One region of the Mycoplasma sp. CSL10137 genome, then DNA from elsewhere that is predicted to be linked to it. Evidence: riboswitches for the same ligand, from Rfam matches in the RefSeq annotation. Region 1 holds a riboswitch; the other holds the start of a gene.
The links. A riboswitch is a leader RNA that binds a small molecule or an ion and turns the genes downstream of it on or off. The one in region 1 is predicted to bind lysine.
Positions count from the first base shown of each region.

Region 2: another riboswitch for lysine. It lies ahead of JXZ92_RS03030 (OppA family ABC transporter substrate-binding lipoprotein); the one in region 1 lies ahead of JXZ92_RS00740 (hypothetical protein).

Region 1 is NZ_JAFIRE010000001.1:238,380-241,822, reverse strand. Features, by position in the region: gene nrdE (class 1b ribonucleoside-diphosphate reductase subunit alpha) at 1-1,161, shown strand, start outside; lysine riboswitch at 1,484-1,650, shown strand; gene JXZ92_RS00740 (hypothetical protein) at 1,961-2,371, shown strand; gene JXZ92_RS00735 (hypothetical protein) at 2,639-3,443, shown strand, end outside.
Region 2 is NZ_JAFIRE010000005.1:34,158-37,600, reverse strand. Features, by position in the region: gene JXZ92_RS03030 (OppA family ABC transporter substrate-binding lipoprotein) at 1-1,647, opposite strand, end outside; lysine riboswitch at 1,757-1,923, opposite strand; gene ffh (signal recognition particle protein) at 2,189-3,443, opposite strand, start outside.

The DNA.
Region 1 (3,443 bases):
GTTAAAAACCCAAAAATTAAAAAAACTTATATTAGTGCTCGTAAGTTATTTCAAACTATAGCTGAATTACATTTTGAGTCAGGATATCCATACATACTTTTCGATGATACTGTCAATCAAAACAATCCACATAAAAATCGTGGAAGAATTGTTATGTCAAACCTATGTTCAGAAATTGCTCAGGTTTCAACAGAAACAGAATTTGATACTGATTTATCTGTTAAAAAAATAGGTGAAGATATTTCATGTAATTTAGGTAGTTTAAATATAGCTAAAATTATGGATTCAGGAAGTGAATTTGGTTCTGTAGTTGAACGTTCAATTCGTGCTCTTGATAAAGTATCAAGAATTGCTGATTTAAGTTCTGCTCCTTCAGTTAATAACGGAAATAGTAATAATCACGCTTTAGGTCTTGGAGCGATGAATATGCACGGATTTTTAGCAACAAATGAAATTTATTATAGTAGTGAAGAAGCTTTAGATTTTACTAATATTTTCTTTTATACAGTGGCATATCATGCATTCAAAACTTCAAACAAAATTGCTAGAGAAGTTGGTAAATTTAAATCATTTGATATTTCAGAATTTGCAAATGGTGAATATTTATCAAAATATACAAAATGTGAACCTGATAAGTTTACTCCTAAAACACAAAAAATTATTGATATTTTCGATAAATATCATGTTCAAATCCCAACACAGCAAGATTGAGTTGAATTAGATTTAAAAATTAGAAAATACGGCTTAGCAAATTCGCATCTGATGGCAATTGCCCCAACAGGAAGTATTTCTTATTTATCTTCATGTACACCAAGTTTACAACCTGTAGTTTCTCCTGTTGAAGTTCGTAAAGAAGGTAAAGTTGGCCGTGTTTATGTACCTGCTTATCAAGTAAGTAATGAAAATTTAAAATACTATTTAGATGGTGCTTATGAATTAGGTCCAAATCCAATTATTGATCTTGTTGCCGTTGCTCAGCAACATGTTGACCAGGCCATTTCGTTGACATTATTTATGACAGATCAAGCTACTACACGTGATTTGAATAAAGCTTATATAAGAGCATTTACTAAAAAATGTAGTTCTATTTATTATGTTCGTGTTCGTCAAGATGTTCTTGAAGGAAGCGAAAATTTAGAATGTCAAGCTTGCAAAATATAATAATTAAAAAATCAGATTTTAGTCTGATTTTTTAATTATTAAATGAGGAGAATTTATATATTATATTGCGTTTATAAATGACTTTAAACACTTAAAAAAGCAGTATTATATACTTTTTAAATTAAAAAACAATTTTTATTTTATTTTTTAGTTTTTTAATATATAATAAAAATATGAAAAAAGCAAATCAACATTACTCTAATATGTTTATGATTATTAGAAATAGATTTACCCGGATTAAATCTATTTAATTTAGTCATAAAATTCACTTTGTATTGTTGAACTATACATAATGGATTTTAATGATTTTATTGAAATCTATTGTGTCTATAGAGGTGCTGTTAATATTAGTAATTAATTGAGTTGGTAAACGAAGAAATTAATGAAAGGATTCAATAGCCGAAGCTTAAGTAATGACAATTACTTTTGCTGGTAGAAAAGCATAAAAGATTTCTACTCTTTGGTTTAATCATTGGCGCTATAGATATACATTTCTTTTGATATTATTCAATATATTATAATATTTAAAAAGTCTTTGTATGTTATATAGCATATAAAGCTTTTTTTATTTGTTTATAAAAGGAGATAAAAATGAAAAGAAAATTTTAATTAAAAACAATAAGTTTAACACTAACATCAGCTGGATTAGTATCTTTAGCTTCTTGTTCTAATACTAACTCAAATACAAAAAAATAGTGGTCATTATAAAAAGTTACAATTAGAATATAAAAAGTATAGAGAACAAAATGAAAATAATTCAATAGCAAAAGATGATGAAATCACAGGATTAAAAAATGAATTGAGTGAATCAGCGACAGAAAAAGATTTTAAAAACAACGAGTTAATAGAATTATTTGAAAAAATAGACGAATTAACTAGAAAAATTCAAGTTATGAGCGGAACTGCTATCGAGAGAAACAGTTTATCAGTAAGAAATTTATATAATCAAATTAGCAATTTTGCAGTTTCTGATTTTACCACTGCACTTAAAGAACAAAAATCTGAAACTTATAGTAAAGAAAAAAGTCTATTAGATCAAATAGTAGCAAGTATAATTAGTACAAACGTAGATGTTGCTACAACTGAAGAAGATTTTGCTAATTTATGGACTTGAGAAAGTATAGTGTTCCACCTTATAAGTAGAAGTAAATTAATTTATGAATACATAGATAACACGATTAATCCTATAACTGTATATACACCTAAATAAGAAGAAATAGATCTGCTATTTCAATGAAGAATTAAGGATTTAAATAAAATCATTAGTATTGTTAATTCGAAACTGCAAAGTACTTATGAAAACAAACAAGATTTATTAGATAGACTTTAATCTTATGTAGAGAAATATCAACAAGCAATTGATGAATCATCATTACTTCAACATCAAATTTCATTTTGATATAATCTTGGACAAGATGGTGACGATGGTGTAGCAAACAAATTTATTGATTTTTCATCACCAAATATGCGTAGTTTATTGCTTTCATTAAAAATTAATGATAGTGAATTTAGAGTTTTGTTATTCCTGTTTATAAACAAATATTTGATCCTAAATTTATTTCAGAAACCAAACCAAGTGCTTGAGTTGCAAAGTACTTATAAACATTGAATCGATTCTAATGTTAAAACATATATCAATTCAGTTAGATATGATGAATTATATAACTCAGTTAAATCAATAATCGATAGAATAAATGTTCCTTTGTTACGTAATAATTTAACTTACTTTAGCGAATTTAATGTTTGAGAAGATTTAAATAAATTTGTTAATGACGCAAAAGCGGTATTATTAGATGGATACTTAGTAGATAATACAAAAGAGAAGCAAGATTATGATGCTGAAGTTAACCAAGAGTTTGATAACAACAACAATAATAGTTTTGCAAAAATATTCGAGGACGAATTTAAACCTTTATCTCAAAAAAGTGATAATGAATCAAAATATTTATACAAAAATTTTTATGATAAATATTCTCAATCAATCAAAAATATAAAAGGCATGGACACTTCTACATTCCAAAAATCATTTTTAAGATATACAAAATATCAAATAGTAAAAAAAGAAATAGAGATTTCGAAAAAAATTATAAAATTTTACACATTAACAGGTGATAATCTTGAAGATCCAAAATTGTTAGAATTATTAAAATTAGATAATTCAGCTAAGTATGATAAATTAATAAGAGAATCAACTAAAAACAAAGAAAGAGATCAAGAAAGTTTTAAAAAACAAAAAGAATTATTAGAAGCATTCTTATTAAATTTTGATTCTGATAATGAAA
Region 2 (3,443 bases), on a different contig from region 1:
TTCTTCGGCAATTCCAGTTGTTGTATATTCTAAAACATTTGTAGCAGTACCTGCTTCAATTTCAGAAAGTGAGTGGCCCCATACAAGTTGTGAATATACTTCGTTAACATAAGAATTAGCGCCATCACTATCTTTTGCACGAGGCACTAAAGTTGAAAATATATTTCCAATACTATGATCTGCGTTTAATGATTGTTGTTTATTAACACCAAATAATTTTGGATTTTCATTAACTTCTTTTTTACTTGATTCTGGTAAATTTGAATATGAAATAGTAGAAACTAAACCAGCTTTATAAGCGTTAAATTGATCAATTTCAAATTGTTTACCTTCTTTAGTTTGTTGAACATAAACACTTCTAAATTCTTTAACTGTTGTAGGATCATTATAATATGATTCCAAAGCATAGTGATTGTTAATTTTGTATGTGGCTGTATAGTTGTCACCATTATATCCTTCGTAGTAATATTTACCTGAATATAAAGTTGAATTTTCGTTGAAACCATATCAGTAAATACCTGATTTTTGAGCTAAATCTGTAGCTGCTTTAATTTGAGTCATTTTTTGCTCTTTTTCAGGTTGTTGAACTGTTGAATCTGTAGCAAAATCAGGAAGAGTTGCGCCTTGATTTACAGCATTAATATAAGCACTAGGCGCAGGTGCATATTCGTATGAACCAACAAAGTTGTTTGTAAATCATTCATAAACTAAAGCATCATCGCCACTTGTTGTAACATTAAAGTAACTTCTATTATCTTTGTTTGTTACTGTTTTTTCTTCGTTTAATAAGTTTTCTATACTAATTTTGTATAAATCGAATAAATATGAGTTTGAATAAGTATCTTTTTCTTCGAATAATTTAGCTCCATTTTTTGTATATAAAGCTTTTGATGCAGCATCCAGATCAGATGAACCACCGTGTGAACGTCTATATGAAGTATCATTTGACATATATGTTCTTAAAAATCCTAAATAATAATCTTCTGCACTCATTTTATACTGTGTAGCTTCACCTTTATTATTTACTCAATAAACATTATCTCTAATTCTTAATGAAACTTTTGTAGCTTTTTTAAGCTTATCGAAGAAGTTTTGTGAGTTAATTGAATTTTCGTTTGCACTTGTTTTTTGTACTCACATTGAAGAGTATAAATTATTTTCTAAATCAGGTTTTGGAATAATTTCTGCTTCATCACTATCAAAAGTATATTCGTGACCATCTACTGTTAAAACAACAGCATCAGCAACGTTCAATTCGTATGATCATGTTGATGGTCTAGTAATTTTTCTAGTTGTTTTTGTTATTGTTCCAAATGCATCTCTTTCTACTTCTTCTGAATATTCAGCTTTTCCTTCATTTTTCACTTCAACCAATTTTCCAAATGTTGTATCTTCATTTGATAATGAATACCCACCATAAGAACTACTTAAATCAAAACGTGATCTACTATACGAAAAAGGTGAATTAATATTTGTTGAATAAATTCCATTTCTTGCTAAAATATTGAAATTATTTGAAAATGATACTCCTCCTTTATTTTCTTGACTGCTTGTACTTGAATTGCTTTCTGAGGTTCCACAAGCAACCGCTAGTCCTAGGGTAGATAAACTAGCTAAAGAACCCATTAATAAATATTTTCTTTTCATTTTATTTCCTTTATATGATATATATTTTTATTAAATATGAAAAAAGCTTTGTATAGGCTATATAACCATACAAAACTTTTTTATTATTTTTCAATAATTTAAAGAAATGTAAGTCTATAGCACCAATGGTTAAACCAAAGAGTAGAAATCTTTTATGCTTTTCTACCAACTAACTTAATCGCCATTAAGCAAGTTTCGGCCACTATATCCTTTCATCAATATCAATGCTTGCCAGCTCAATTGATTACTAATATTAGTAGCTCCTCTATAGACATAACAGATTTCAATTTATACATTAAAATCTGTTATGCATACATAATTAGTACAACAAAATTTTAATGATAAAACTAACGAATGCGAATAATATTAATATTCATAATTTCGTTAATAATAATCATAAAGTCTCATTGTAACGCTTTTTTCATACCATTATTATACACGTAAAATAATTTTTTAAAAGTTTTTTTACAATTTAAAAAAGTTATTTTTTAACTAAAAAGTTATTTTTTCAATAATAAAAAGGGCCTACACCCTTTTTAGTTTAGAAACCAAAACCGCCGAAACCACCAGTTTTTTTGAAACTTTTAGCCATTTCACTCATTTGCTTAACCATAGAATCAAAGTCACTTAAAAGTTTATTAAATTCTTGGGGTGTTCTACCAGAACCTTTCAATATTCTTTCTTTTCTAGAAGCTTGTCTAAGTAACCTTGGATTATTTCTTTCTTTTTTAGTCATTGATGAAATTAAAATTTGAAATACTCTCATTTTTTCTTCGGCTTTTTCAACTTGATCTTCATTTACTCTCGAAGATAAATTTCCTGGAAGCATTTTAAGTATTTTTGAAAATTTACCTAAATTTTTTACTTGTTTAATTTGCTCCATTAGATCGTCTAGAGTAAAACTTCCTGATAAAATCTTTTTAACCATGTTAGTCATTTTATCTTGATCGATGTTATCTTGAGCATGTTCGATCAATGACATAACATCACCCATTCCTAAAATTCTATCTGCCATACGTTCTGGATAAAATAAATCTAAATTACCAATTTTTTCTCCGGTACCTGTAAAACGAATTGGTAAATTAAGAATATATCTTAATGAAAACGCTGCACCACCTCTAGCATCAGAATCTAATTTAGTTATTATAGAACCTGTTAATTTTAATTTTTCATGGAATGTTTTTGCTACATTTATTATATCTTGGCCACTTAATGAATCCGCAACAAAGAAAATTTCATCTGGATGTGCAATTTTCTTAACTTCTTGTAATTCATTCATTAAAGGCTCATCAATAGAAAGACGACCCGCTGTATCTAGAATAATTAAATCGTTATCATTTTCTTTAGCGTGTTTTAGAGCATTTGCAACAATTTCCGAAACAGGATTATTAACCCCTTGTTCATAAAAGTCAGCTTGTATACTTTTAGCAAGAGTGACTAATTGTTCCACTGCTGCTGGTCTATAAATATCCGCAGCAACAACTAATGGCTTTTGAATATGTTTTTTCTTTCTAAAATAATAAGCTAATTTTGCAGTTGCTGTAGTTTTACCAGAACCTTGTAAACCACACATCATTATAATATATGGTTTTTTTTCTATTTTAAACTCTTGAACTTTATTACCTAAAATAGAAACCAATTCTTCATGTAAAATTTTAATAAATTGTTGAGAAGGATTTAATTTTCCAATCAACTCTTGATCAAGAACTTTTTGTTTAACGTTCTTTATGAATTCTTTTACAACTTGCAAGTTAACATCGGCTTCTAACAACGCCATTTTTATTTCTCTTGTAACT